Regions from separate parts of the Burkholderia gladioli genome, predicted to be linked through region 1. Evidence: predicted binding sites of a transcription regulator. Region 1 holds the regulator's gene; each other region holds the start of a gene.
What was found. Region 1 encodes LexA, which represses DNA repair genes until DNA is damaged. Its sites were predicted from a motif close to ACTGTATNNNNATACAGT; they were not measured.
Positions count from the first base shown of each region.

Region 2: a site for LexA is predicted at 1,860-1,877, ahead of imuA (translesion DNA synthesis-associated protein ImuA). Genes of this name have one in related genera too.
Region 3: a site for LexA is predicted at 2,658-2,675, ahead of BM43_RS29815 (DUF2471 family protein). Genes of this name have one in related genera too.
Region 4: a site for LexA is predicted at 3,953-3,970, ahead of imuA (translesion DNA synthesis-associated protein ImuA). Genes of this name have one in related genera too.

Region 1 is NZ_CP009323.1:3,521,243-3,528,733, reverse strand. It holds gene BM43_RS32855 (sulfate/molybdate ABC transporter ATP-binding protein) at 1-883, opposite strand, end outside; gene cysW (sulfate ABC transporter permease subunit CysW) at 897-1,817, opposite strand; gene cysT (sulfate ABC transporter permease subunit CysT) at 1,814-2,710, opposite strand; gene BM43_RS32840 (sulfate ABC transporter substrate-binding protein) at 2,928-3,962, opposite strand; gene lexA (transcriptional repressor LexA) at 4,233-4,877, shown strand; gene BM43_RS32830 (hypothetical protein) at 5,007-5,342, shown strand; gene BM43_RS32825 (DUF2939 domain-containing protein) at 5,381-6,037, shown strand; gene BM43_RS32820 (universal stress protein) at 6,154-6,657, opposite strand; gene nodI (nodulation factor ABC transporter ATP-binding protein NodI) at 6,878-7,491, shown strand, end outside.
Region 2 is NZ_CP009323.1:1,123,680-1,131,170, forward strand. It holds gene BM43_RS21880 (Y-family DNA polymerase) at 1-1,200, opposite strand, end outside; gene imuA (translesion DNA synthesis-associated protein ImuA) at 1,136-1,846, opposite strand; gene BM43_RS21890 (MetQ/NlpA family ABC transporter substrate-binding protein) at 2,008-2,823, opposite strand; gene BM43_RS21895 (YciI family protein) at 3,073-3,363, shown strand; gene BM43_RS21900 (SCO family protein) at 3,380-3,994, opposite strand; gene cyoE (heme o synthase) at 4,003-4,905, opposite strand; gene BM43_RS21910 (COX15/CtaA family protein) at 4,918-6,027, opposite strand; gene BM43_RS21915 (SCO family protein) at 6,065-6,724, opposite strand; gene BM43_RS21920 (SURF1 family protein) at 6,760-7,488, opposite strand.
Region 3 is NZ_CP009323.1:2,867,218-2,874,708, forward strand. It holds gene BM43_RS29805 (VOC family protein) at 1-535, shown strand, start outside; gene BM43_RS29810 (MFS transporter) at 633-1,898, opposite strand; gene BM43_RS29815 (DUF2471 family protein) at 2,195-2,632, opposite strand; gene zapE (cell division protein ZapE) at 2,806-3,831, opposite strand; gene BM43_RS29825 (flavin reductase family protein) at 4,084-4,755, shown strand; gene BM43_RS29830 (NUDIX hydrolase) at 4,835-5,200, opposite strand; gene BM43_RS29835 (HAD family hydrolase) at 5,328-6,014, opposite strand; gene BM43_RS29840 (DeoR/GlpR family DNA-binding transcription regulator) at 6,288-7,058, opposite strand; gene BM43_RS29845 (MFS transporter) at 7,238-7,491, opposite strand, start outside.
Region 4 is NZ_CP009321.1:85,305-92,795, reverse strand. It holds gene BM43_RS00855 (IS5 family transposase) at 94-1,086, shown strand; gene BM43_RS00850 (IS5 family transposase) at 1,308-2,300, shown strand; gene BM43_RS00845 (SOS response-associated peptidase) at 2,569-3,327, opposite strand; gene BM43_RS00840 (hypothetical protein) at 3,392-3,829, opposite strand; gene imuA (translesion DNA synthesis-associated protein ImuA) at 3,985-4,704, shown strand; gene BM43_RS00830 (Y-family DNA polymerase) at 4,622-6,100, shown strand; gene BM43_RS00825 (error-prone DNA polymerase) at 6,107-7,491, shown strand, end outside.

The DNA of each region.
Region 1 (7,491 bases):
CGGCGATGCCGTCCGAGCGTGCGTCGGCGTGCGCCACCACCTGCAGGTCGTGCGGGCGCACATAGGCGTGCGCGCGGCCGGAGAAATCGGCGGCCACCGCGATCGGGCCGCTCGCGCCGTCGGCCACGAAACCATCGCCGTGCACCACGCCGTCGAGCCGGTTGGCCGCGCCGAGGAACTCGTAGACGAAGGCGCTTTGCGGATGGTCGTACACGTCCTGCGGGCTGCCGACCTGCTCCACGTGACCCCGGTTCAGCACCACGATGCGGTCGGCCACTTCCAGGGCTTCCTCCTGGTCGTGGGTGACGAAGATGGTCGAGATGTGCAGGTCGTCGTGCAGGCGGCGCAGCCAGCTGCGCAGCTCCTTGCGCACCTTGGCGTCGAGCGCGCCGAACGGCTCGTCGAGCAGCAGCACCTTGGGCTCGACCGCCAGCGCGCGGGCCAGCGCGATGCGCTGGCGCTGGCCGCCCGAGAGCTCGGACGGATAACGCGGCGCGAGCCAGTCGAGCTGGACCAGCTTGAGCAGCTCGTGCACCTTCTCGCGGATCACGGCTTCCGAGGGCCGCTCGCCGCGCGGCTTGACGCGCAGGCCGAAGGCGACGTTCTCGAACACCGTCATATGGCGGAACAGCGCGTAGTGCTGGAACACGAAGCCGACCTGGCGCTCGCGCGCGCCCACGTCGGCCACGTCCTGCCCCTGCAGCACGACCTGGCCCGCGTCGGCGTGTTCCAGGCCGGCGATCACGCGCAGCAGGGTGGTCTTGCCGCAGCCGGACGGCCCCAGCAGCGCGACCAGCTCGCCGGGCGGGAAATCGAGAGAAACATCGTCGAGCGCCGTGAAGTCGCCGAATTGCTTGTGCAGGTTGCGAACGGTGATACCCATCTGGTGTGCCTCTTCAGGAATGCGAGGCGGCGCTGGCGCGCGCGTCCGCGAGTTCGGCCGACATCCGGCGTTCGGCGAGCAGCTTCAGCGCGAGCGTCACCAGCGCGAGCAGGGCCAGCACCGATGCCACCGCGAAGGCGGCCGAAAAGTTGTATTCGTTGTAGAGAATCTCGACGTGCAGCGGCATGGTGTCGGTCTGGCCGCGGATATGGCCGGACACCACCGATACCGCGCCGAACTCGCCCATCGCGCGCGCATTGCAGAGGATCACGCCGTACAGCAGGCCCCAGCGCACGTTGGGCAGGGTCACGCGGCGGAAGATCTGCCAGCCCGAGGCGCCCAGCACCCGCGCGGCCTCCTCCTCGTCGTTGCCCTGCGCCTGCATCAGCGGAATCAGCTCGCGCGCGACGAACGGGAAGGTCACGAAGATGGTCGCCAGCACGATGCCGGGCACGGCGAAGATGATCTGCACGTCGTGCGCTTCCAGCCAGGGGCCGAGCCAGCCCTGCGCGCCGAACAGCAGCACGTAGACCAGGCCCGAGATCACCGGCGAGACCGAGAACGGCAGGTCGATCAGGGTGGTCAGGAGCGCCTTGCCGCGGAACTCGAACTTGGCGATCGCCCAGGAGGCGCAGACCCCGAACACCAGGTTCAGCGGCACCGCGATGGCGGCCACCGTGACGGTCAGCACGATCGCCGACCAGGCATCCGGATCGGCCAGCGACTCGAAATAGAAGCCGATGCCCTTGGCCAGCGCCTGCGCGAACACGGCCGCGAGCGGCACCACCAGGAAGCCGGCCAGGAACAGCAGCGCGATGCCGGTCAGCACCCAGCGCGTGAGGCGCGATTCGGCCACCGGATCCTGGCGACGCGCGGCCCTGGCGCGCGGCGCGGCGGCGGCCGGCAGCGCGGAACTGCTCGATTCGCGGCTCATTGCGCACCTCCGGCCACGGCACCCGCGGCGGCGACGACCGGCGCCGGGCCGCTCGCGCCGCGGCTGGTACGGCGCTGCAGCAGCCACTGCAGGGTATTGATCAGCAGCAGCATCAGGAAGGACACCACCAGCATCACCACCGCCAGCGCGGTGGCGCCGGCGTAGTCGTACTGCTCGAGCTTGGTGATGATCAGCAGCGAGGTGATCTCGGACTTCATCGGCACGTTGCCGGCGATGAAGATCACCGAGCCGTATTCGCCCAGCGCGCGCGCGAAGGCCAGCGCGAAGCCGGTCAGCAGCGCCGGCAGCACGGCCGGCAGCACCACGCGGCGGAAAGTCAGCCAGCGCGAGGCGCCCAGGCAGGCGGCGGCCTCCTCCTGCTCGCGCTCGAAATCCTCGAGCACGGGCTGCACGGTGCGCACCACGAAGGGCAGGCCGATGAAGGTCAGCGCCACCAGCACGCCCAGCGGCGTGAACGCCACCTTGATGCCGAGCGGCGCGAGATACTGGCCGAGCCAGCCGTTCTGCGCGTAGACGGCGGCCAGCGAGATGCCGGCCACCGAGGTCGGCAGCGCGAACGGCAGGTCGACGATCGCGTCGACCAGGCGCTTGAGCGGAAACCGGTAGCGCACCAGCACCCAGGCGACCAGGAAGCCGAACACGGCATTGATCACGGCGCCGCCGAGCGCGGACAGGAAGGTCAGCCGGTAGGAGGCCAGCACGCGCGCCGAGGTGGTGGCGGCCACGAACTGGTCCCAGCTCAGCGTCGCCGTCTTCAGGAAGGTGGCGGCGAGCGGGATCAGCACCACGAGGCTCAGATAGGCCACCGTGATGCCGAGCGTCACGCCGAAGCCGGGCAGCGCGCTCGGCTTGCGGAAGGTGTACGTCGTCATGCGAAATGCGCTTCCTTGGTTGACATGGGATGCGCGGCCGCCGGAAGAATCCGGCCGGCCGCGCGTTCGATCGTCGTTATGTCGGGCCGCGCGTGCCGGTTGCGGGCCGCGCGGCCTCGATACTGCCGTCCTGCCTTTGCGTCTTTCCGACTTCCGCGGCCGGGCGGTTCACCGTTCAGCGGCACGCCGCCCGCCGCTCAAGCCACGTGCGCAGCGCTTACTGCGGCTTGTAGATCGAATCGAACACACCGCCGTCGGCGAAGTGCGTCTTCTGCGCGTTGGTCCAGCCGCCGAAGGTGTCGTCCACCGTGTAGAGCTTGAGCTTCGGGAACTGCTTGGTCAGCTCGGCCGGCACGTCCTTCGAGCGCGGACGGTAGTAGTTGCGCGCGGCGATCTCCTGGCCTTCCTTGCTGTAGAGGAAGTTCAGGTAGGCCTCGGCCAGCTTGCGGTCGCCCTTCTTGTCCACCACCTTGTCGACCACCGCCACCGGCGGCTCGGCCAGGATGCTGACCGAGGGCACCACGATCTGGAACTTGTCCGGGCCGAATTCCTTCAGCGACAGGAAGGCCTCGTTCTCCCAGGCGATCAGCACGTCGCCGATGTCACGCTGCACGAAGCTGGTGGTCGCGCCGCGTGCGCCCGAATCGAGCACGCCGGCATTCTTGTAGAGCTTGGAGACGAAATCCTTGGCGCTCTGCTCGTTGCCGCCCGGCTTGTGCAGCGCATAGGCCCAGGCCGCCAGGTAGTTCCAGCGCGCGCCGCCCGAGGTCTTCGGGTTCGGCGTGACGATCGACACGCCCGGCTTGATCAGGTCGTCCCAGTCCTTGATGCCCTTCGGATTGCCCTTGCGCACCAGGAACACGATGGTCGAGGTATAGGGCGAGGCGTTGTCGGGCAGGCGCTTCTGCCAGTCCTTGGCGACCAGGCCCTTGTTGGCCAGCGCGTCGATGTCCCAGGCCAGCGCCAGCGTGACCACGTCGGCCTGCAGCCCGTCGAGCACCGAGCGCGCCTGCGCGCCCGAGCCGCCGTGCGACTGCTTGAAGTTGACGGTCTCGCCGGTCTTGGCCTTCCATTCCTTGCCGAAGGCCTGGTTGACGTCCTGGTACAACTCGCGGGTCGGATCGTAGGAGACGTTCAGCAGCGTGGTGTCCGCCAGTGCGTGCGTGGCGGCGCCCAGCGCCACCGCGCCGAATGCCAGTGTTGCGACCAGGCGGCGGACGCCGCCAGCCAGCCCCGTGTTGCGCTTGACCATCCGATGATCTCCAAAGGTTCGTGGGTCGTTATTAGCAATGTCAGGGCAGTCTAGCGAACGGCTTTCATCATTAAAAATAATCGTTCCTCATTTTTTAAGAAGCAAAAGTGGTAAAGACCGCCCGGCGGACGGTTGAGGCATCGAAACCGCCGTTCTGACGTCGCTCGATCGCGTCGGAACCGACGTCATAGCGACGAACTTCAAGTAACGCTTGAAATTCCCGAACTACTGTATAAAAATACAGATCACTGTCTATCCATACAGTTGACCATGACCAAACTCACCGCACGCCAGCAGCAAGTGTTCGACTTGATTCGTCGCGCGATCGAGCGCTCGGGCTTCCCGCCCACCCGCGCGGAAATCGCGGCCGAGCTGGGCTTCAGCTCGCCGAACGCGGCCGAGGAACACCTGCGGGCGCTGGCCCGCAAGGGCGTGATCGAGCTGGCCGCCGGCGCCTCGCGCGGCATCCGCCTGCTCGGCGACGACGCCCCGCACCAGCTCACGCTGCCGCACGCGGCGCTGATGCAGCTCTCGCTGCCGCTGGTCGGCCGCGTCGCGGCAGGTAGCCCGATCCTCGCGCAAGAGCACATCTCCCAGAACTACACCTGCGATCCCGCGCTGTTCTCCAGCAAGCCCGATTACCTCTTGAAGGTGCGCGGGCTGTCGATGCGCGACGCCGGCATCCTCGACGGCGACCTGCTCGCCGTGCAGAAGCGCAGCGAGGCCAAGGACGGCCAGATCATCGTCGCGCGGCTCGGCGACGACGTCACCGTCAAGCGCCTCAAGCGTCATTCCTCCGGCATCGAACTGATCGCCGAGAACCCCGATTACGAAAACATCTTCGTGAAGGCCGGCAGCGCCGAGTTCGCGCTGGAAGGCATCGCCGTCGGCCTGATCCGCTCCGGCGAATTCTGATCCCGGGCGCTGCGGCGCCATCCATCCTGCTGGTGCGCCGTGCGCGCACTGGCCGAGTATTGCCTGCGCGTTGTGCTGCGCATCGTCCTGTGCTTTGCCTTGTTTCCTCCGCTCGACCTGGAGAACGCCATGGAACGCCTCGCCCGCCTGCTGCCCTTCCGTCAATTCGGCCGCCTGCGTCACCTGCGGGGGCGCATGCCCTGCGCACCGCTCGGCAGCGCCGCGCCCGACGCCGTCGCGCCGGCGCCGGCCGCCGCGGTGGCGGAGCAGGCCTCGCTGCTGCCCTCGGCCCTGCCGGCCTTCGCGCGCGTCTCGCTCAACGCGGGGCTGCATCATGCGGAACCGGCACGGCGCGCGCCGGTGCGCGTCTACCACGGGCCGTCGCGCCTGATCATGGTGGGCACGATCGATGCGGTGTGCCGCATGATCGATCGATGCATCGCCGAGGAACGTTCGGCCGTCTGATACGTCTCTAGCTAGAGTCCGTATCCCATGGAGGCCTGGTGCCCCTCTCCCCCTCCCGCGGCGGCCGGTTCAAGCCGCTCCTCGTCGTCGCCCTCGCGCTGCTGGTGCTGGCGACGATCGTTTATGCCTATGCCTCGCCCTATCTCGCGCTGCGCGAGCTGAAACAGGCCGTCGACACGCGCGACGCCGAGGCGATCAGCCGCCATGTCGACTATCCGGCCCTGCGCGCGAGCCTCAAGCAGCAGTTGACCGAGGAGTTGATGCGGCGCATCGACCTGCAGCGGCACAATAATCCGCTGGCGATGCTGGGCGCGGTGATCGGCTCGGCGCTGATCGGGCCGCTGGTCGATGCCTATGCGACGCCCGAAGGCGTGGCCGCACTGCTCAGCGGCCTGCCGCCCAAGGCCGATCCGGGCGAGCATCCGCCCTCGCTCGACCAGCCCGCGCCCACGGCCGCCGCGCCTGCCGGCCAGGGCAGCGCGCCGCCGGCCGCGCCGAGCCCGGCAGCACCGGCACCCACCAGCGGTAGCAACGCAGGCAAGCCCGCGGCGCCGCAGGCGAGCGCGGCCTATAACGGGATCGACGAATTCGTCGTCGTGTATCGGAAGGATGTCGATGGCGCGCGCTATGCGGCGATCTTCCGGCGCAGCGGGCTGTTCGGATGGAAGCTCAGCGCGATCGATCTGCATCGCTGAGCATGTCGCGCCGGCAGGCGCGACGAGGAAGTGAATCATGGCGTTCATGCCGGTTGCCTCAACCGGCATGGCGCCGTTCCGGGCGGCTTAGTCCGCCCGTCCACGGATACCCTGATCTATGCAGCGCCGCTGCCGGCGAGAGCCGCTTCGCGCTCCTTGGCCCGCTCCTCGCGCTGCTCGTCCGACGAAGAGCAGGCCACCAGGATGCTGCAGGACACGCGGTCGAGCAGTTGCGTATTGCCCGCGCCCATCCACCAGCGCGACAGGCCGCTGCGACAGCGGTGGCCGACCACCACCAGGTCGACATTCAAGGCCTTCGCGAGGTTCGCGATCTCCTCGATCGGATAACCGAAGGCGAAATGGCCTTGCGCCTGCACGCCGCGCTCGGTCAGCCAGTCCACCCCTTCCTGCAGGATCTCGCGCGCCGTCTCCTCGAAGCGGCCGCAGGCGACGTCGGTCAGCAGGCCCGCGCTTTGCGCGATGGTCGAGCGCATGTCGACCACCGACAGCAGGTGTGTCTCGGCCTTCAGCTCGAGCGCGAGATCCGCGCCGCAGCGCAGGGCCTTGCGGCCCTCGAGCGTGCCGTCGTAGCACAGCAGGATTTTCTGGTAACTGGCCATGATCGCCTCCATCGCGACGTCGGGTCGTTGATTCATCATCGTGCGCCGCAATTCAGGATGCAAGGGATGGAAAACACCCACAGGCGATTTCCGTATCGACGGCACGCCGATGCCGCATCGCGGTGCAGGCTTGCACGATCCGGGCGCCGCCCAGGAGCCGAAATCGGGACTCGATGCACTAGAATGGCCGCTTCGTGTCGACTCTTACGCCGCCCTGCCCATGTCCGTCGCCCCGATCGAATTCCAGCAGGTCAAAAAACATTTCGGCGACAAGCTCGTCGTCGACGGCCTGTCGTTCAACGTGCAGCGCGGCGAGTGCTTCGGCCTGCTCGGGCCGAACGGCGCCGGCAAGACCACCACGCTGCGCATGCTGCTCGGCATCACCTGGCCCGACGCGGGCACGATCCGGCTGTGCGGCGAGCCGGTGCCGTCGCGTGCCCGGCACGCGCGGCAGCGCGTCGGCGTGGTGCCGCAGTTCGACAATCTCGATCCCGACTTCAGCGTGCGCGAGAACCTGCTGGTGTTCAGCCGTTATTTCGGGCAATCGGCGCGCGAGGCGCGCGCGCTGGTGCCCTCGCTGCTCGAATTCGCCAAGCTCGAGAGCAAGGCCGACGCGAAGGTCGGCGAGCTGTCGGGCGGCATGAAGCGCCGGCTCACGCTGGCGCGCGCGCTGGTCAACGATCCCGACGTGCTGGTGCTCGACGAACCGACCACCGGGCTCGATCCGCAGGCGCGGCACCTGATGTGGGAGCGCCTGCGCTCGCTGCTCGCGCGCGGCAAGACCATCCTGCTGACCACCCATTTCATGGAAGAGGCCGAGCGGCTGTGCGACCG
Region 2 (7,491 bases), 2.3 Mb from region 1:
GCGCCCGGCCGGCGCATGCAGGGGCAGCCATCGGTTCGCGGTTTCGGGGCGATAGTCGGCCGAAGGCACGGCGCGCAGCACGTTGTCCGCGCCGAGCCGGGCGCTCAGCAACTCGACGAGCCGCGCGCGGGCCTCGCGCGTGCGCCCCGGCTCGGGAAACAGGTCGACGGGCGGCGGCGCGACCGATTCGACGCGTATCGCGACAAGCCGCACCGCGAGCACCGCGCCCGGCAATTCGAGGCACGCGAGCCGTTCGCCGAGCACGCGCAGGCAATGCGTTTCGTCGCGCGTCGGTTCGGCAAAGGCAAGCTCGATGGCGGTGGGCGGCACCGCCGCGCGGCCGCGTTCGTGATCGAGATCGAAGCGCAGCACCGCGACCGACAACTGCCGCGCGGCCAGCCAGCCGCCGAGCTGGGCGACCAGCCGGCGCGCGACGAACAGCACCGCCTCGGCATGCTCGACGCGTTCGGGCAGTTCGAGCCGCACATCGAATTCGGGGGGAATCGGCAGCCAGGCAAAGGGCTCGGGCAAGTCGCCATAGGCGCGATCGAGCGAGGCCAGCAGTGTCGGCCCGCAGCGCCGCTGCAAGCCGGCACGCGGCAACCGGCGCAGATCGGCCAGCGTCGCGCAGCCGAGCCCGTCGAGCCAGCCGGCGTAATCGCGCGCGGCCGGCATCAGCTCGCAAGGCAACGCATCGAGCGAGCACCGCAGCGTGGCCTCGCGCATCACGCGCCGGCGCCGCCCCGGACGTGGCCGGGCGCGCGCCAGCAACCAGGCGCCGCGGCCGGTCGGCGCGGCACCCAGGCGCGCCGCGTAACCCAGCGCGTCGAGTGCCGCCCGCACCTGGCGACACAAGGAAGGCAGCCCACCGAACAGGCGCAGGCTCGGGCCGACATCGACGATCAGCGTCGCCTCCTCGTCGAGCGCGACCGAGGGCGAGAAGCGCAGCAGCGCGATCGCCACCGCGCGCAGCGCATCGGCCTCGCGCGCGAGATCGCGCTCGACGAGCCGCGTCTCGGGCGCCAGCGTCAGCACGCCGCCGCGCTTCATGCCGGGGCGCACGCCGCCGGAGCGGGCCGTGGCATCCGCCATCAGCACCACGCCCTGCTCGAGCACCGCGCTGCCCACGCCGTCCTCAGACGGCGGTGCGCACACGTCGAGCGGCAGGCGCGGCAGATGGATGCCGAGCAAGACGCGCATAACGACCCTCCACGATCGGCGACGGCAAGGCCAGCTCGAGCGGTGCCGCCGCGGCCGGCCCGCGGCGCTTGACGATGTCGATCGTCACGCCGCCCGGCACCGGCTGCAGGGCGAGCCGCAGCACGGCCGGCGAAGGCTGCCGCGCGGCCGCGAGCGGACGAAGCATCACGAACAGCGTGTCGCCGGCACGCGCGGCGGCCAGGTGCAGGCGCCGCAGCACGTCGGCAGGCGCGGCCTCGACCTGCCAGAACAGCAGCGCGCCACAGCATCCCGTCTTCAGCGATTGCTCGGCTGTCCACAGCGCATCGCGACGATTCCCTGTGCGTAACCACAGCAGCGCATCGAGCGGCACGCCGAGTTCGGCCAGCGCCGCCGCGTGCGGCGGATGCGGCGGGGCGACCAGCGCCAGCGGCCGCGACTCGGCCACCGTGCCGGCCAGCCCCGGCGCGAGCAGCCGCATCTCGCCACAGCCCGCGTGGGGTACCAGCAACTCGACCAGCCCGCCCACTGGCCAGCCGCCCCCCGGCAATTCGGCCGACAGCGCCGGGTAACCCGTCGCGATCGTGCGCGAGCCGCCACGGGCGAGCTGGGAGCCTCGCCAGAGAGACGGATGCAGCGATTCGAGGGGGATGGGAGACGCAGACATTGGGCGGACGATTACTGTACGTTTATACAGTATAGGGGAAGCCGCCCGGCCTCGTACAGATTTCGAGATGGAAAGCCTGGAGGGCCGGAACCCATCACGCCACAAACGACGAAAGGCCCCGCGGGGCCTTTCGAGAAGAAACGATGAGGTCGATCCGACGCTTAGAACGACGGGACCATCGAACCCTTGAACTGCTTGTTGATGTAGTCCTTTACTTCCGGCGACTGGTAGGCGGCCACCAGCTTCTTCACCCAAGGCTGGTTCTTGTCCTGGGCGCGCACGGCGATCAGGTTCGCGTAGGGGCTGGTCAACGATTCCAGCGCGATCGCGTCCTTGGTCGGCTGCAGGTTCGCCGCGATCGCGTAGTTGGTGTTGATCACGGCCGCGTCGACGTCGCCGAGCACGCGCGGCAGTTGCGCCGCATCCAGCTCGGTCAGCTTCAGCTTCTTCGGGTTGCTCGCCACGTCGAGCACGGTCGCGTTGTTGCCGCCCGTGCCGGCGCCGGCCTTCAGCTTGATCACGCCCTGCGCCTGCAGCAGCAGCAGCGCGCGGTTCTCGTTCGACGGATCGTTCGGCACCGCGAGCTTCGCGCCTTCCGGCAGGTCCTTCAGCGACTTGTACTTCTTCGAGTAGACGCCGATCGGCGAGATGTAGGTCAGGCCGGCGCTGACGATCTTGTAGCCGCGCTGCTTGACCTGGCTGTCGAGGTAGGGCTGGTGCTGGAAGCTGTTCGCGTCGAGGTCGCCCGAGTCGAGCGCGGCGTTCGGCTGCACGTAGTCGTTGAACTCGATCACCTTCACGTTCAGGCCTTGCTTCTCCTTGGCGACCTTCTGGACCACCTGCCAGACCTGCGCGTCCGGGCCGGCGACCGTGCCGACCTTGATCACCTTGTCCTGCGCCTGCGCGCCGAGGGAAAGGCCGAAAGCCGCGCTGGCCGCGACGGCGGATACCACCTTGAAGAGATTGCGACGCTTCATCTGTTGTTCTCGCTTGCTGTAGTGCTGTTGCCGTACCGATTGGATCGAAGGAGCGGCGCGGCTCGTGGCTGCCCGCCCCCAAAGACTGCGCATGGTGTCACAGGATGCAGGCCAAGTGAAATACATCCCGCTCATATGGGTATGCGCCGCAACGGGGAAGGCCCGCGCGCTGTTCAGGGCCGGGCCGCCGTGCTAAAAACGCTTCGGCGCGGCACCCCATGAACGCGCCGCTTCCGCACAGGACCTCGCATGTACGTGATCGACATCCATTACATCGCGCCGCTCGAGCGCGTCGACGCCGCCCTCGACCGCCATCGCGCCTATCTGCAGGTGCAGTTCGAGAACGGCGTGTTCATCGCCTCGGGGCCGAAGGTGCCGCGCAATGGCGGCGTGATCCTCGCCGCGCGCATCGAGCGCGAACGGCTCAACGCTATCCTGGCGGCCGATCCCTTCGTGATCGAGGGGCTCGCCACCTACACCGTGACCGAATTCAAGACCACCCGCGTGGCCGCCGGGCTCAACCTGCCCGCGCTGCCCTGAGCGAGGCGCTCGCCGTTCAGCCGAGCAGCAGCTTGAGGTCGTGCACCCACGGCCCCGGCCCTTGCCCGTCACGCACGAACAGGCGCAGCTTGCCGTCGGGATCGAACACGTAGCTCGCGGCCGTGTGGTCCATGGTGTAGCTGCCCGGCGTCTTGCCGGCCGCTTTCGCGTAGTAGATCCGGAAATCCTTGGCGACCTGCCTGAGCTGCGCATCGTCGGCGGGACGCAGCGCGATGAACGAGGGATCGAAGGCGGCCACGTACTGGGCGAGCAGCGGCGCCGTATCGCGCTCGGGATCGAGCGTCACCAGCAGCACCTGCACGCGCTTCGCCTCGGGGCCGAGCTGCTGCATGGCCTGCGCGAGCTCGGCCAGCGTGGTCGGGCAGACGTCGGGGCAATGCGTGTAGCCGAAGAACAGCACCACCGCACGGCCCTTGAAATCGGCGAGCGTGCGCAGCTTGCCGGCGCTGTCGGGCAGCGAGAAATCCTTGCCGAACTGGGTATTGCCGGTGATGTCGAGATTCTGGAAGGCAGGCTGCTGGTCGCAGCCCGTCAGCGCGCCCGCGAGCAGCAGGGCGCCCGCGCAGGCGGCCAGCCAGCGGCGCCGCGAGAATCGGGAGGCGAGACTCACGTGCGCAGTCAGAAGCCGAGCAGCGGACGTGCGTAGTGGTCCACCAGCAGCGCGGCGAACAGCAGCGACAGGTAGACGATCGAGTAGCGGAACGCGCGGCGCGCGAGCGCATCGGAATAGTCGACATAGACCTTCCACGCGTAGGCGAGGAAGATCGCGCCGAGCACCACCGCGCTGGCCAGGTAGACCACCCCGCTCATGCCCGAGATGAAGGGCATCAGCGTCACCGCGAACAGGATCACGGTATAGAGCAGGATGTGCAGGCGCGTGAACTTCGCGCCATGCGTGACGGGCAGCATCGGCAGGCCCGAGTTCTCGTAGTCCTTGACGCGATAGAGCGCGAGCACCCAGAAATGCGGCGGGGTCCAGACGAAGATGATCAGCACCAGGATCCAGGCGTCGCCGGGCACGCTGCCCGTCACCGCCGCCCAGCCGAGCGCCGGCGGCATCGCGCCCGAGGCGCCGCCGATCACGATGTTCTGCGGCGTGGCGGGCTTGAGCAGCAGCGTGTAGATGACCGCGTAACCGACGAAGGTGGCGATCGTCAGCCACATCGTCAGCGCATTGGTGAAGGTGTAGAGCGTCCAGGCGCCCGCGCCGCCCAGCACCGTCGAGAAGGCCAGGATCTGCGGCGTGGTGATCTCGCCGCGCGCCGAGGGGCGCCAGGCGGTCCGGCGCATCTTCGCGTCGATCTTCTGTTCGACTAGGCAGTTGATCGCGAACGCGGCGCCGGCCAGCAGCCAGATGCCGACGGTGCCGCCGATCAGCACGCGCAGCGGCACCATACCCGGCGTGGCGAGGAACATCCCGATGACCGCGCAGAACACCGCGAGCTGGGTGACGCGCGGCTTGGTCAGCGCGAAATACTGCGACAGGCGGCTGCCGGGGGACTGGGAAAGCGTGGATTCCATGTGCGTGGGGCGTCAGGCGGGCGCGATATCGCGTGCGGGGAGCGCGGCGCGGCCGGGACGACTTGAAAGGATTCGAAAGTTTAACATGACCAGCAACAGCAGCAGGATCGCGGCGCCGCCGTTATGCGCCACCGCGACCGGCAGCGGCCACTGCAGGACGATATTGGTCAGGCCGGTGACGAACTGGACCACCACCACCAGCAGCACGCCGTCGGCGGGCCGCCGTAGCGAGGCATAGCGGCGCATGCGCCAGGCGAAGGCCACCAGGTAGGCGATCACCACGAAGGCGAAGGTCCGGTGGGTCCAGTGGATCGCCACCAGCGCGTCCTGGGTGATCACCTCGCCGTCGGCCGACATGCCCAGCGCGCGCCACAGGTGGAAGCCGCGCGCGAAATCCATCGGCGGCACCCATTGGCCGTTGCAGGTCGGGAAATCGGTGCAGGCGAGCACCGCGTAGTTGGTGCTGACCCAGCCGCCCAGCGCGATCTGCACCACCAGCAGCAGCAAGGCGGCCAGCGCGGCGGCGCGATGGCGCCCCGCCTCGGGCTCGTGGGCGGGCAGCGGCGTCATGCGCGCGGCCAGCCAGCCGAGCGCGCCCAGCAGGCTGAGCCCGAGCAGCAGATGAATGGTGACGATCACCGGCTGCAGCTTCATGGTGACGGTCCAGGCGCCGAACGCGCCCTGCACCAGGATCAGCAGCAGCAGGCCGGTGGGCCACCACGGCGACACCGACAGCGGCCGGCGCCGCGCGCGCGCCACCCAGGCGATCAGCACCTGAGCGATGATCAGCACGCCGATCGCCATCGCGAAGTAGCGGTGGATCATCTCGATCCAGGCCTTGCCCATGCTGACCGGGCCCGACGGCATCGCCAGGTGCGCGGCCGAGATCGCCGCGTGCGCGACGAAGGGCGAGGAGGTGCCGTAGCAGCCGGGCCAGTCGGGACAGCCGAGCCCGGAATCGGTCAGGCGCGTGAAGCCGCCGAACATCACGAGGTCGAGCGTGAAGAAGGTCGTCATCCAGACGAGCTTGCGGAACTTGTCGTCGTCGGCCTTCACCCACACGTAGGACAAAGGCAGCAGCGCGATGGTCAGGCCGATCAGGCCCAGTTGCAGTAGGTACATCCCGGAATTCTCGTTGAGCCGCGGCCGCCGACCGGCCTCAGCCGATGCTCGACCACTTGAGCAGCTTCGTCATGTCGTTCTTGATCTTGCTGGGGTCGGGGTCCTTCGGGAAACGCATCATCAGGTTGCCGCTCGGGTCGACCAGATAGATGTGATCCGGTGCCTGCGTGCCCTTGTCGGCCGGCAGCCAGGCCTCGACCGCGGCGGGATCGACGATGAAGCGCCGCGTGTCCGGATAGGCGGCGAGGAGCTTCGCGTCGACGCTGCCGGCATCGCTGCGCAGCCAGACCATGGTGATCCGCTGCCGCTCGCCGCCCTGCGTCGCGCGTACCTGCCGCATGAAGTACAGTTTCCGGGCGCACGCATCATCGCACAAACTGCCGTTTTCCATCACCAGCAGCCAGACCCCGCGCAGCGAGGCGAGCGCCACCTCGCGGCCGCTTTCGTCGGTGCCGGTCAGCGTCGGCGGGATCGGCCTTTGCGGATCGATCAGCGCGCCATAGTTCGTGGAGCCGCCACGGGGCTTGATCACGTAGTAGGTGAAATAGGACGCGATGACCGGCGCCGCGCAGATCAGGAACAGCGCGAGCACCACCCAGCGGCCACGTTGCCAGGAGCCTTTCTGCGACGATGTGCCGCGCCCTGACTGGGCCGGCGCGGGACGGGATGACTGGGTCGACACGGGGTTCCTCTTCATATCAATCATGGCGGAGCGGCCGGCGTTCGCGCACCTCAGGCCGGGCCCGAGGAAGCTTCACGCGACGGTTTCCTGGCCGCGCGGCGTGCCGCGTAAAGCCCGAAACCGGCAGCGGCGGCGGCCATCGCCCACCACTGCACCATGTAGCCGTAGTTGCGGCCGACGTCCTGCGTCGGTTGCGGCCAGTCGCGCACCAGACCGTCGCCGCTGTCGCTGGTCTGCTGGATCACGTAGGGCTGCAGCGGCAGCCCGGTTTCGCGCGCATACGCGGCCACCTCCAGGTTCTGGCGAATCCGCTGATGCGCGGCCGAACCGCCGCTGCCGAGTTCGAAGGCGCGCGAGGCATCGGCGCGCGCAATGCCCTCGATGCTCACCTCGCCGCCCGGCGTCGTGAACGGCGCGATCGCCGTGCGATCCGAACTGTTGCGCGGCAGCCAGCCGCGATTGACCAGCACCGTGCCGCCGTCGGCGAGCCGCATCGGCATCACCACGTAGAAACCGGGCTGGTCGCGATAGGGGCGATTGTCGAGGAACACAGCCTGGTCGGGCAGAAAACGGCCGCTGGCCCGCACGCGACGGAACTCGACCGCCTTCAGGACCACCGGCGCCGAGCCCGCCACGAACGGGGTCGCATGCTCGTAGCGCAGCACGTTCGCCTCCAGCGCCTCCTTCTGATGCGCGCGATCGCGCTGCCAGAAGCCGAGCCGCACGGTCAGCGCGATCACGGCGAGGATCAGCAGCGCGGGCAGCCAGCGCAGCTTCATGTT
Region 3 (7,491 bases), 650 kb from region 1:
CCGCGCGCAGGGCGTGCGCGACGACCTGTTCTACTGGAACCGCACCTTCGATGCCTATACGCGCGCACGCGTGCTGCGGCTGGCGCGTGTCACGCTCGACATTCCCGAGGCGGGACGCGACGCGGCGATCGATTTCTATCGACACCGGCTCGGTTTCGAACTGGCCGCCTCGGCGCCGGGCGCGGGCAGCTTCCTGCGCTGCGGTGCCGGAGTTGGCCGTCACGGCCTGCGCTTGAGCGAGCGCGCCAATCGACCCGGCATCAACCGCATCGCCTTCGAGGTTGGCGATCTCGACGACCTGATCGCGGGCGGCAATTTCATGGGCGCGCAGGGCTGGCAGGGTTCGCGCCGGCTCGACCGCGATCGCTCCGGCGCCAATGTGTTCCGCTGCTTCGACGCCCCTTGCGGCGGGCGTTTCGAATACGCGGCCGAGCGCGACCCGGCCAACGAGCGCGGCGGCGTGCGCTTTCGCGAGATGCTGTCGCGGCAGGACCCGGTATCGGTGGCGATGCGCGTCGACGGCATGTCGTACTGAAGCGAGCCGCCGCGCTCGCTCCGCATTTCCCGCCTCGGCTTCCTCGCTTCAGGTTCGCCGCTTCAGTTCCTCCGCTTCGGGTTCCCGCCTCATCCCCTCATTCCGCTGCCGCCGGCCGCGTGCCGGCCCCGCCCGAGCGCGCCACCCGCGCGCGCATCATCGCATTGCCCAGCGCGCCGAGCGCCATGATCGCGGCGGTGCCGAAGAAGGTCGAGCGCATCCCGTAGTGGCCGCCGAAGTAGCCGCCCGCGAGCGGCCCGAGCACCTGCCCCGCGTATTGCGAGGAGGTCGAGTAGCCGAGCAGGGTGCCGGCCACCGAGGGCGGCGCGGCGTGGCGGATCACGCTGGCCACGCAGGGCAGCAGGCCGCCCAGCGCGATGCCCATCGCGAAGCGCAGGGCGATCAACTGCCAGCCGGCGGTGACGAAGGCCTGCGGGATCAGCAGCACCGCCGAGGCGGCCAGGCAGCCGACGATCACGTTCCAGTGGCCGATCCGGTCGGCCAGCCGGCCGAGCCGCGAAGCCGACAGGATGCTGCCGAGCGCGGCGCCCGACATCACCAGCCCGGCCACCAGGGTGACCTGGTGCGCCGGCACCAGTTGCGCGACATAGACCGTGATGATCGGCTCGATCGACATGTTGGCCAGCATCAGCAGCGCGCCGGTGACCAGCATCGCCGCCACCGGGCGCCGGTCGGGCAGCGCGGCCCAGCCGGGCTTGTCGGCGGCGCCGCGGCCGGCCGCGGCGGGGCGGTCGCGCTTGATCAGGAACACGGTGGCGAGGAAGGTCAGGCCGATCGCGGCGCCAGCCACCTGGAAGGTCGCGCGGATGCCGATCAGCGAGGGCAGCCAGCCGCCGATCAGCGGCCCGGCGATATTGCCGGCCATGATGCCCGAGGACAGCAGGCCGAGCGCCCAGCCGCAGCGCGCCTTCGGCGTCTGGGTGGCGACCAGCACGGTGGAGCCCGAGGCGTAGCCGCCCAGCAGGCCCACCGCGAGCCGCAGCGCGACCAGTTGCCAGACGTCGTGCGCGATCCCCATCAGCGACATCACGATGGTCATGCCGAGGCTGGCGCGGATCAGCATCAGCTTGCGCCCGTAGCGATCGGCCAGGCGTCCCCACAGCGGCGCCGTCAGCGCGGCGGTGAAGAAGGTCGCGCCGTAGGCGATGCCGGACCATTGCACGATCGCGGCCGGCTCGTGCACGCCGAGTTGCTCGACATAGAGCGGCAGGAAGGGCAGCAGCAGGGTCATCGAGACGATGGTGGTGAACGAGCCGAACACGCAGACGGCCAGGTTGCGGCGCCAGTGCGCGTGGCCGTCGTCGTCGGTGCCGGCCGGCGGGCGGTAAGCGGGACGGCTCATCGCGTCTCCTCGGTGGTAGCGGTCTTGTGGGGCCGCCGTACGCGGTGCGGGGCGGCGATCGGGACGATGCTACGCCGCGCGCGAAGGCGCAAACAGACGCCTGGGGATACCGGTATGGACACTACCTGCTTCGGGTTCGGCCGATGCAGTCAGAGGGTGGGAAGGGAACGACGAAAAGCCGAACGAAGACAAGCCGAATGAAGAAAAGCCGGCGCGGGAAGCGCCGGCTGGTAACGCCAGTCGGATGGGGCGGAGAAGCGCAAGGCGGGTTCGGGCGCCGCGCGCGGCGGGCGCCCTCAATCGACCTCGATGTCGTTCGCGCCGAGCAGGGCGGCCGCCACGCCGATCACGAGCGGCATGTCGTCGTCGTCCACGCGCAGGTTCGCCTCGGCATGCTGTTCCTCCTCCAGGCCGCGCCGCCCGGCCAGCCGCGGCAGGCTGGCGAGCATCGACGGATCGTGGCGGGCCCGGAAGCCGGGGTCGTTGAAGGCACGCTCCTCGATCGCCAGCAGCATCGCCCAGCTCGGGCCGCGCAGCTCGCCGAACGGGCTGCCACGCCGCGGGCCGAAGGCACGGCGCGCCAGCGTGACGAGGATCTGGTGCAGATCCTGGGTGGCGCGGTAGCGCGCGCGGTGCGACTCGATCTGCTCGAGTTCGTAATCGTCGACCAGCCAGTCGGCATCGGGGCGCGCGCCGGTTTGGCTGCTCGGGCTCAGGTCGGACATCGTCGTCATGGAAGACCTCGTCGGGTGATCTGGTACTGTAAATATATACAGTCTTTTTGGCCTGTGCAATCGGTCTCGCGTGAATTCGATGCGATCGGCCAGTGCCCGGTGAGGCCCATGGGGCGGCGCTTCGGGACGAACGAGGGCGGGCGGCGGGCGATCGACGGCGATCGGGGGCGCGATCAGCCTCGCGCCGCCGCCCGCATCTCGCTGATGCGCGACCAGGTCCGCTCGATGCCGTGCACGTCGTCGCGCTGGCCGACGCGTGCCTCGTGGTCGGCGTCGTGCAGGAAGACCAGGCTGGCCTGCTGGTCGTAGAGGATGTCGACCAGCCAGACGAAGCGCTGCAGCGTGGCGCGCGCGGTGGACGCGTCGAGCGCCACGTGGTCGAGGATCAGCACGCGGTAGCGCGCGGCCAGGTCGAGGTAGTCGAGATGCGAGCGGGCCTGCGCGCAGAGCGCATCGAAGTCGCAGAACAGGGTGTGGGCGCCTGCCGCCCTGGCTTCGAGCGGCCGCGTGGCGATCGGCACGCGCGTGTCGGTGGCGAGGATGGTGTCGCCGTGGCGCGCGAACAGCGCGGCGAGGCTGCCGTCGCCGGGCGTGTCACCGGCAGGCGCGGCCTGGCGGCCAGGCCCGGGCGCGATGCGCCGATAGTCGACGGCGCCCTCGAAGGGCAGCATCAGGCAATGCGCCTGGAGCGCGGCGATGGTCGGCTCGAAGCGATGATGGAATTCGGGATCGGGCAGCAGCGCCGCGGGCGCCTGGTTCGAGGTGAACAGCAGGTGGACGCGCCGCGCGATCGCCACGCGCAGCAGCGCGGCGAGGATCAGCGCGTCGGCGATGTCGTGCACGTGGAATTCGTCGAACCAGAGCAGTTGGCTGTCGCCGAGCCATTGCGCGAGCACCTCGCCGAGCTTGTCGTCGGACGGCGGCGCGGCCACCAGGCGGCGGTTCACGTCGCGCAGGAAGGCGTGGAAATGGGTGCGCACGCGCGCGCCGGGATAGGCCTCGTGGAACAGCGCGGCCAGCAGGCTCTTGCCGCGCCCCGGCGGCCCGTAGCAGTAGGCGCCGATCAGGTCCTCGGGCAGGGCGCCCGTCAGCAAGGCATCCAGGCGCGCCGCCGCGGACAACTGGTCGGCATCCAGGCGCAGCGCGCGCCGCTCGAGTGCGGCGATCAGCCAGGCGGGCAGGGGCGGCGAGGTGGGCATCGAGTGGCGGCGCGGCTTGGGCGGCAGGTTGGAGCGGGGCTGATTAGGGGGCGGCGAGCGCCCGACAGTCTGCCATAGCGCGCCAGGAACCGGCGGCTAGGCAGTGCTCAGCACACGCGCCGCGCAGGGGCGGCGCCCTGCAACGCGCGGCGAGATGCGCTAGTGTTCGAGGCTGCGGCGCGCGCCGCGATCCGGCCTCGACCCCGGCCGGCCCCGCGCGCCATTCTTCCCCGACTCGAGCAGGAGCCCCGCGTGAGCGCGCCCCAGGAATCCCCTTACCACTACTACGAACCGGCGGCCGGCCACGGCCTGCCGCACGACCCGTTCAACGCGATCATCGGGCCGCGCCCGATCGGCTGGATCTCGAGCGTCGACGCCGAAGGCCGGCCGAACCTCGCGCCCTACAGTTTCTTCAACGGCTTCAACTACCGGCCGCCGATCATCGGCTTCGCCAGCCTGGGCTGGAAGGACAGCGTGGCGAACATCGACGCGACCGGCGAATTCGTCTGGAACCTCACCACGCGCGCGCTGGTCGAGCAGATGAACATCAGTTGCGCGCCGCTGCCGCGCGGCCAGAGCGAGGCGGACGTGGCGCGCCTGGAGCTGATGCCGTCGCGGCGCGTGCGCGCGCTGCGCGTGGCGGCCAGCCCGGTGCACTTCGAGTGCCGCAAGACCCAGATCGTGCGCCTGCAGGATGCCGGCGGCGGCGAGCTCGACAGCTGGCTGGTGCTGGGCGAGGTGGTGGCCGTGCATATCCGCCGCGAGCTGCTGCGCGACGGCATCTATCGCACCGCCGAGGCGCACCCGGTGCTGCGCGCCGGCGGCCCCGGCGACTACGCGGCGATCGAGCCATCGGCGATGTTCGAGCTGCTGCGCCCGCAATCGGCCGAGGACGCCGAGCGCATGGGGCGCGCGTTCGATTGAAGGGAGCGCGGCGCGTTCGTGCCGCCGCGCCGCCGCGCCGGTCCCGGACGTGAGGGCGGCGAGGTCGGGATCGACGCCCTCACGTCCCCATCTTCGTCACCATCTCGACGATCTTGCGCGTCGGCACGCTGACGGCCAGCGTCTCGAACTTGCGGCGGCCGAACCAGTGGCAGCGCAGGATCTCGTTGCTGGCCACCGCCTTGCGTCCGGCCGGCACGTCGGCGATGAAGACATGGTGGCGCTTGCTGAGCCCGCCGAACTGGAACGCGTAGTGCAGTTCGAGATCGTCTAGGCGGGTTTCCTCGAACAGCTCGCGGCAGGCCGCCTCGTGCGGCGTCTCGCCGGCGTGGATGGTGCCGCCGGGCAGGGCCCAGCGCGAGCGGGCCCGCGTCACCAGCAGGATCTTGTTGTCGCGTCGGCACAGGACGGTGGCGCGTTCTTTCATCGTTATCGGTATTCGTTCGGGACGGCGGCGCCCGGGGGCGCGGCTTCGTCGTGCGGCATCGTCGCGATCGGGGCGGCGAGGCAAATGGTGGGGACGGCGCGGGCAACGGCTGCCAGCCCCTCCGGGTTCAGGGGAACAGCTCGAGCACGGGCCAGCCGCGTTCGTCGGCGATCGCCCGTAATCGCACATCCGGGTTGGTGGCGATCGGGTCGGTGACGCGCTCCAGCAGCGGCAGGTCGTTGATCGAGTCGCTGTAGAAGAAGCTGCGCGGGAAATCCTCGAGGCTGGCGCCGAGCGTGGCCAGCCATTGCTCGGTGCGCGTGACCTTGCCCTCGCGGAACGAGGCCACGCCGAGCGCCGCGCCGGTGTAGCGCGCGGCCGGATCGCCGCCCTCGGTGGCCAGCTCGATCGCCAGCAGGTGCTCGAAGCCGAGCGCGCGGCCGATCGGGCCGGTCACGAAGGCATTCGAGGCGGTGACGATGCAGCACAGGTCGCCGGCCTGCCGGTGGCGCTCGATCAGCTCGCGCGCGGCCGGCTGGATCGCCGGCTCGATCACGTCGGCCATGTAGCGCTGGTGCCAGCCGTCGAGCTCGGCGCGCGTATGGCGCGCCAGCGGCGCGAGCGCCACGCGCAGGTAGCCGTCCATGTCGAGCGCGCCGGCCGCGTAGTCGCGATATAGGCGGTCGATCGAGGCCACGTGCTCGGCCGCGCCGTCGATGCCGATCCGGGCCAGGAAGTGCGCCCAGGACTGGTCGCTGTCGAGCGGCAGCAGGGTGTGGTCGAGATCGAACAGCGCGAGGTGACGACGGCTCATCGGACTTCCTGACGACAACGGGGCGGGCAGCCGGATCGCGACAGGGAGGCGGGACGCGAAACCGGAACGATGAAAAATGCTAACGACAATTCCACGAATCGGCAAATCAGCAAATCTCTGCAACCGGCCCGAAAGCAACCGGCGAGCGGCATTGGGCGGTTTTCCCGGGCGATTCTTTACGTCGAGCTTGTCAATCGTGTGTCATTCCGTGGCGTCTTTGCCTCGACGCGGCGGCCATGCCTCGCATCGACACGCGCACCGGGCGCCGGCGCCTCAGGCCAGCAGCACCTTCGGCAGGCGCCGCTCCAGCGCGGCGAAGGCGTCGGCACCGGCGGCGCCGCGTTCGGTGACGAGCAGGTCGATCGCGTCGGCCGCGCAATAGCTCACGCGGCTGCGCAGGCCCAGGCGCGCGGCATCGGCCAGCATCACCACGCGGTCGGCCGCCTCGCACATCGCGCGCGCCACCTCGGCCTGGGCGCGGTCGACATGGCTCGCGCCGTGCCGCGCGTCCAGGCCGTCCGGCGCGAGCAGGGCCAGGTCGGCGCGATGGCGCTGGATCTCGCGCACCGTCTCGGCGCTCGCGGTGGCCAGCGTCCGGGCGGGCACCGCGCCGCCCAGCATGATCACCTGGTTGGCGTTGGCCGCTTGCGTCAGCGGCGCTCGCAGGCGCGCGACCACGTCGAGCGAGTTGGTGAGGATGGTCAGGCCTTCGAGCGCGACCAGTTCGTCGGCCAGCGCCTGGCTGCGGCTGTCGGCGTCGAGGAACAGGGTCTGGCCGGCGCCGACCTGGGCTGCCGCGGCCTTGGCGATGGCCCGCTCGACGCGTTCGCGCGCGGGCGCGCGTTCGATGGCGGCGGCCGGCGCGTCGGGACGTATCGCGCCGCCGCGCACGCGTACCAGCTCGCCGAGGGTTTCGAGGTCGAGCAGGTCGCGCCGCACGGTTTCGCGCGATACGCCCAGCTCGGCCATGATGCGTTCGGTCGAGACGCGATGCAGCGCGATGAGCAGCGCGCGGATGCGTTGATGACGGTCTTCCTGCCACATGGGGCTATCCTGGGGGCTGTCCTGTCGCTGGGGCCGGGGGTGAGCCGGGTTGCGCGGCAGTGTGGCAGGCCTGTGTGGCAGGTCCGTGTAGCGATGGGGCGATGAGGCGATCTGGGGGAAGCGAAGGCGAGGTCGGCGGTGACGGCGGGATCGCGCCTTACCCGCGCCTTATCCGCGCTTCAGGCCGTGTGCGCCCCGCCAGCCGGGCGCGTCACTCGCCGCGCGGCGCGCGCCAGGTAGGCCACGCAGGCCAGGGCCGCCGCCAGCAAGGCCAGCGCATAGGCCGCCACCGCGTGCCAGCCGCCGTCCTGCCAGAACTGCCCGCCCCAGGAACCGAGCACGCTGGAGCCGACGTAATAGGCCAGCAGGTAGAGCGCCGAGGCATAACTCTTGGCGCCCTGCGCGAGCAGGCCCACCCAGCTGCTGGCCACCG
Region 4 (7,491 bases), on a different replicon from region 1:
CTCTAGGGAAACACTGATTTATCCGGCTCGGCGGTCATCGCTGACGTAGCCGAGGACGTTGTAGAAGACAGTTCACGGAACGAATCCACGACGATGAAACGGCAAATGAGCTTTGCGGAAGCGGAAAGCGCGGGCAAGAAGCGCGTGACCCGGCGCCAGCGTTTCCTGGACGAGATGGAGAAGCTGGTGCCGTGGTCGCGGTTGCTGATGGCAATCGAGCCGTACTACCCGAAGGGCGAGCGTGGCCGCCCGCCGATCGGTCTGGAGCGGATGCTTCGAATCTACTTCCTGCAGCAGTGGTACAGCCTGTCGGACGAAGGGCTGGAGGATGCGCTGTACGACAGCATCGCGATGCGAGCCTTCGCCGGGATAGATCTGGCCGTCGAGACCGTGCCGGATGCGACCACGCTGCTGAAGTTCCGGCGCCTGCTGCTTGAACATGACCTGACGCGCAAACTGTTCGACGAGATTGGCACCTCGCTGTGCGAACGCGGGCTGATGATGAAGGAAGGCACGCTGGTCGACGCGACGATCATCGAAGCGCCGTCGTCGACCAAGAACGCCGAGAAGCGTCGCGATCCGGACATGCATCAAACGAAGAAAGGCAACGAGTGGCACTTCGGCATGAAGGCGCACATCGGCGTCGATGCCGATTCGGGGCTGGTTCACAGCGTGGTCGGCACGTCCGCCAACGTGTCGGATGTTTCGCAAGCGCACGCGCTGTTGCATGGTCACGAGCAAGAAGCGTTCGGCGACGCGGGCTACATCGGCGTAGACAAGCGCAATGAAATGAAGGACCTGTCGGTGAAGTGGCGCGTGGCGGCCAAGCGAGGAAAGATCAAGGCGATGCAGGATGGTGCACTGAAGGATCTGGTGATCGCGCTCGAGCGAACCAAGGCACAAATTCGCGCGCGGGTCGAGCATCCGTTTCATGTCGTCAAGAACCTGTTCCGTCATCGCAAGGTGCGCTACAAGGGACTGGCGAAGAACACGGCGCAACTGTTCAGCCTGTTCGCTTTGGCGAACTTGGTGATCGCGCGAAATCGGTTGCGCTCGGTTCATGGCAGTAGTCCGTCACGTGTATGAAAAATGCAGGAAATGAGGCGCTTTCCCGGGGCAAACTTCCCCGAATTCGCTGCGATTCACTTCGGCATCCGGAATTTGCGCGTCAGCACGGCCGACAAGCTTGCGCGTTTGCCTATTAATCAGCGTTTCCCTAGGGAAACACTGATTTATCCGGCTCGGCGGTCATCGCTGACGTAGCCGAGGACGTTGTAGAAGACAGTTCACGGAACGAATCCACGACGATGAAACGGCAAATGAGCTTTGCGGAAGCGGAAAGCGCGGGCAAGAAGCGCGTGACCCGGCGCCAGCGTTTCCTGGACGAGATGGAGAAGCTGGTGCCGTGGTCGCGGTTGCTGATGGCAATCGAGCCGTACTACCCGAAGGGCGAGCGTGGCCGCCCGCCGATCGGTCTGGAGCGGATGCTTCGAATCTACTTCCTGCAGCAGTGGTACAGCCTGTCGGACGAAGGGCTGGAGGATGCGCTGTACGACAGCATCGCGATGCGAGCCTTCGCCGGGATAGATCTGGCCGTCGAGACCGTGCCGGATGCGACCACGCTGCTGAAGTTCCGGCGCCTGCTGCTTGAACATGACCTGACGCGCAAACTGTTCGACGAGATTGGCACCTCGCTGTGCGAACGCGGGCTGATGATGAAGGAAGGCACGCTGGTCGACGCGACGATCATCGAAGCGCCGTCGTCGACCAAGAACGCCGAGAAGCGTCGCGATCCGGACATGCATCAAACGAAGAAAGGCAACGAGTGGCACTTCGGCATGAAGGCGCACATCGGCGTCGATGCCGATTCGGGGCTGGTTCACAGCGTGGTCGGCACGTCCGCCAACGTGTCGGATGTTTCGCAAGCGCACGCGCTGTTGCATGGTCACGAGCAAGAAGCGTTCGGCGACGCGGGCTACATCGGCGTAGACAAGCGCAATGAAATGAAGGACCTGTCGGTGAAGTGGCGCGTGGCGGCCAAGCGAGGAAAGATCAAGGCGATGCAGGATGGTGCACTGAAGGATCTGGTGATCGCGCTCGAGCGAACCAAGGCACAAATTCGCGCGCGGGTCGAGCATCCGTTTCATGTCGTCAAGAACCTGTTCCGTCATCGCAAGGTGCGCTACAAGGGACTGGCGAAGAACACGGCGCAACTGTTCAGCCTGTTCGCTTTGGCGAACTTGGTGATCGCGCGAAATCGGTTGCGCTCGGTTCATGGCAGTAGTCCGTCACGTGTATGAAAAATGCAGGAAATGAGGCGCTTTCCCGGGGCAAACTTCCCCGAATTCGCTGCGATTCACTTCGGCATCCGGAATTTGCGCGTCAGCACGGCCGACAAGCTTGCGCGTTTGCCTATTAATCAGCGTTTCCCTAGCGATCCCGGTGCGGCCACTCGACCTCGGTCGGCCGGTCGCCGCCTGGTTTGTCAGCTCGCGCGGCCCCCGGACGCATCCCGAAGCGTTCCCGGGGCACCATCGTCCGGATCCTCGAACCATTGGTTCGTCAGCCTCAAAACAGCTCGTCGTTGGCTGGCCCGGGCGCCACCAGCTCCTGCTTTTTGCGGCGAGGCGGCCGCGGCGCCGGGTGGCCCCGATACGCTTCGGCCGGCAGCAAAGACAGGAACGACCGTGCCTGCTCCGGCTCCCTGCAGTTAAGCCAGTCATCGTACTGCTCAGGCAGCAAGATCACGACGCCGCGCTTCTCGTTCGGCGTGCCGTCCGCCTCGAGATGTCGGTGGAACTGGCTCAGGAACGGATGGCCATCCGCGTTGACGGTCAACATCGTGAAGCCGTAGACCACGGCGCCGTCGGGCTCGGGCCAGGGCTTCCACAGCCCGGCTACTGCGCACGGCGCGCCGCTCGCCAGCTCGATCGCCCAGCGCTCTGATTTGTCCTTCAACACCTTGCGCACGAGCTCCTCGCGAACAGGCGTGTCGAGATCCGGAAGCGGTGGATACCGCGGCTCATAGATGACGTCCGCCGGCACGATCGCAAAACGGCAGGCGTGCCAGGAATCCTTGAAGCTGGGTTTCTGTCCGACCGTCTCGCTGCGCGCGTTCATGGTGTCGAACTTGAACTTGCCGATCCGCGACTGCGGCCGGATACCGAAGCTGCCCAGAAGCGATTCCCGCTCGCCGTCGGCGCCGCGGCGGATGAACGGCGCGGGGTAGTCACAGTAGATTTCGGCCGGCCAATCACCATCCGGCGGTGCCGAATCGAAAAGATCGGCGTACCGGCTTTCGCTGGTTGCAACATAGTTGGTGCACAAGGCAGACCTCCCTCTCGACAACGACGAATAGCGGCCCACTGGACGCCATGGCGCACGTAGGGCGTCACGGCGTCTCAGACGGCGGATCTTGCACGTCGGAAATGCTCGGGTCGTTGTAGTAGACCGGCCCGCCTTCATGGCTCGGCTCGGGTGGAAACGAGATCTGCGTCATCGGCATAACGAAGGTGCGTAGCCAGTCATCAAGCGCAGTACAGACGTCCTCGTAAGCATCATCGAAACCAGATCCCTCGGGGCTGCCCGGCGGGTCGGGAAACAGGCTTTTGCCCCATCTAATCATTCTCGGCGTGCAATAGCCGTACCTGCCGAGCTTGGCCTCGTCTGCCACGAAGTCGTAGCTGTTGGCGACGGCCGACACCATGCTGATCGACATCGAGTCGACGATCTCGAACTTCGAGTAAGCGATGCACCAGTCAATGAATGCGCGCTGCATTTCGGTCAGGGGTTTTCGCATGTCGCCTCCTTCCGGATTCGATTTGGTCATCTTACGCTCGCCGGACGCAACTGCTGCCGAGCGGCGCTTGGCGCCGGCGTCCGGCGGACCGTCAACCGGCTAGTGCAATTCCCGCGCTGGCTTTTTGAGACGGCTGGGTTACAATCGCCATACCCTGTATATCCATACAGTATTTGTGCACGAACATGAACCCCGCTCTCGCTCATCCGGAACGAATTCACCCAGCCCTGTGGCGCGCCAGCCAGCGCGCGCAGGCCGGCACCGTCGGCATCGAAACCGGGCACCCTACTCTGTCCGCCGAGCTTCCTAACGGTGGCTGGCCGCCCAGTTGCCTGGTCGAGCTGCTGACGCAGCAGCCGGGCATCGGCGAACTGCGCCTGCTCGCGCCTGTGCTTGCGCGCCTGGCGCCCAAACCGATCGTGGTCGTCCAGGCGCCCCATCGCCTGCAACCGGCCGCGCTCGCATACTGGGGCGTGGATCCGGCGGCGTTCGTGAGCCTGCGTACACCACGCACGGCCGATGCGCTCTGGGCCGCAGAGCAAGCGCTGCGCGCCGGCACGTGTGGCGCGGTCCTGCTCTGGCAGCACGTCGTGCGATCGGACGCACTGCGACGCCTCAACCTTGCGGCGCAGGCCGGCTCCGCCCTGTTTTTCCTGTTGCGCCCGGCGGCCGCCGCGCGCGATGCGTCCCCAGCGCCGCTACGCCTGGCACTCGCGCCGGCGCGCGATGGCGTCGAGGTGACCTTCGTGAAACGCCGCGGCGCCCAGCGCGACGAACCGCTGTTCGTGCCGCTCTCCCCCTCCCCGATTTTGCTTGATCGCCATGGCAGTCTGGATCGGCGTGCATCTGCCGCGCCTCACTCTCGAAACGTTCGTCCCGCTGTCGCCAGCGCCATCGTCGAATGACGGCGCGGGTGTCGTCGTGCTTGAGCAGGACCGCGTGGTCGCGCTCGATCGGCCGGCGGCCGAGCTCGGCGTCCTGGTCGGCATGCGCCGCGGCGGCGTCCTTACGCTCGCGCCCGACGCGCGAATCTGCACGCGCGACGTCGCGCGCGAGGACGAGCTCGTGCGCGGCGTCGCGTATGCGCTGCTGCAGTTCACGCCGAGCGTCGTGCTCGAGGCCGAGGCTGTGGTGCTGCTCGACGTGACCGCCAGCCTGCGCCTGTTCCACGGCATTCGCGCGCTTCGGCGCCGGGTCCGCAAGCTGGTGGCATCGTTCGGTCTGACGGCCGCCGTGTCGCTCGCGTCGACGGGGCCGGCCGCCTGGACGCTCGCCCGAGGCCTGCGCGGCGGATCCGCGCTCGCCGCGCGCTCCCTGCAGCGCGCCCTGGCCCGCGCCCCGCTCGCAGTGGCGCCGCCGGCGCGCCGCTACGTGGAGTGGTTCGACGCGCTGGGCTGCGCCACCCTTGCCGATCTGCAGCGCCTGCCGCGCGCCGGGCTCAAGAAGCGGTGCGGCACTGCCCTCCTTGATTGGCTCGACCAGGTAGCCGGTGCCGCGCCGGCGCCGTATGACTGGCTCGAAGCGCCGCCGGCGTTCGACGTGCGCATCGAGCTGCCTGACCGCGTCGAGCATGCCGACGCCCTGGTGTTCGCCGCCCACCGCCTGGTGCTGCAGTTGACGGGCTGGCTGGCCGTGAAGCAGTTGGACCTGTGTGCGTTCGTGCTGAAGCTCGAGCATGAACGCGGCCGCAACGCGATCGCCCCGACCGAGCTCGAGATCGTGCTCGGCGCGCCCACCCGCTTCGAAGAGCATCTCATGCGGCTGGTCAAGGAGCGGTTGGGCCGCCTCGAGCTGCCCACGCCCGCGATTGCGATCGCGCTCCACGCTCATCGTGTGCAGCCGGCGGAAGCGCCGAGCGAAACGCTGTTTCCTGAGCCTGGTGGCACGCCGCAAGACCACGCGCGGCTCATGGAGCTGCTGACCGCGCGCCTGGGCGCCGAGAACGTGCTCGTGCCGGCGCCGGCGGCCGACTTCCGGCCGGAGGTCGCCGCGCAGTGGATCCCGTTCGACCAGCGCAAGAAGCCGGTGCCGGCGCCGGCGGATCTGCCGCGCCCCGCCTGGCTGCTGGAGAAGCCCGTTCAGCTGCTCATGCGCGCCAATCGTCCTTTTTACGGTACGCCGCTGCGCATGATGTCGCCGGGCGAGCGGATCGAGTGCGGCTGGGATGACGGCGAGGCCGTGACGCGCGATTATTTTGTCGGCGAAGACGACAACGGCGTGCATTTCTGGCTGTTCCGCGAGCGCGTTTCAGCGCGCGACGAGCGCGAGCCGCGCTGGTTCCTGCATGGCCTGTTCGGTTGACCTGCGATGTGCGCCGCGCCGATCGGCGTGCTGCCCGCTTATGCGGAACTGCAGTGCGCGAGCAACTTCTCATTTCTGCACGGCGCCTCGCGCGCCGAGGAGCTGGTGGAGCGCGCGGCGCGCCTCGGGTACAGTGCGATCGCGATCACGGACGAGTGCTCGCTGGCCGGCGTCGTGCGCGCACACGTGGAAGCGAAGGCCGCAGGCCTGCCGCTGATCATCGGCTCCCACTTTCGCCTGACCGCCGGCGACGGGTCGCCCGCCCTCGCCTTCACGGCCCTCGCGATGAACCGCGAGGGCTACGGCAATCTCTGCGAACTCGTCACGCTCGGCCGCACGCGCGCGGCGAAGGGCACGTATCGCCTGGCGCCGATGGACCTCGAGCATCCCGAGGCACCGCTCGAGCATCTGCGAGGCCTGCCGGACTGCATGATCATCCTCACGCCCGATTTTCCCGCGACCGAACAGCGCCTCGATGCGCAGCTCGAATGGGCCGCGCGCGTGTTCGGCGATCGCGCGCGGGTCGCGCTGACGCTGCATGCCCGGGCGATGGACGAAATCCACCGAGGCGCCGTCGAGCGGGCCGCCGCGCGCCACGACGTGCCAGTGGTGGCCACCAGCTGGCCCTTGATGCACGTGCGCTCGAGGAAGCCCCTGCAAGACGTGCTGACGGGGATCCGGCTCGGCCGGTCGGTGGGCGAGTGTGGCTACGAGCTCGCGCCGAACGCCGAGCGGCACTTGCGATCCCGGTTGCGCCTGGCCAACCTCTACCCGGCCGGCGCGCTGGAGGAGGCGGTCCGCATCGCGCGGCGCTGCACGTTCTCGCTCGACGAGCTGCGCTACGAGTATCCCGACGAGCTCGTGCCGGCCGGCTACACGCCAGCGTCGTATCTGCGTGAGCAGACCTATATCGGCGCGCACGGGCGCTTCGCCAACGGGATACCGTTCAACGTGCAGGCGCAGATCGAACACGAGCTGCAGCTGATCGCCGAACTGAAGTATGAGCCGTACTTCCTGACGGTCTACGACATCGTGCGATTCGCACGTAGCCAAAACATCCTCTGCCAAGGCCGCGGCTCCGCCGCGAACAGCGCTGTCTGCTATTGCCTTCGGGTGACGGAGGTCGATCCGGCGCGCGGCAACATGCTGTTCGAGCGCTTTATCAGCAAGGAACGCAACGAGCCGCCCGATATCGACGTCGACTTCGAGCATCAGCGGCGCGAAGAGGTGATGCAGTACATCTACAGCAAGTACGGCCGCGATCGCGCGGCACTGACCGCGGCCGTGTCGACCTATCGCCCACGCGGCGCGTTGCGCGAGGCCGGCAAGGCCCTCGGCGTGGATCCGATCATCGTCGATCGTGTGGCGAAGGCCCACCACTGGTTCGACTC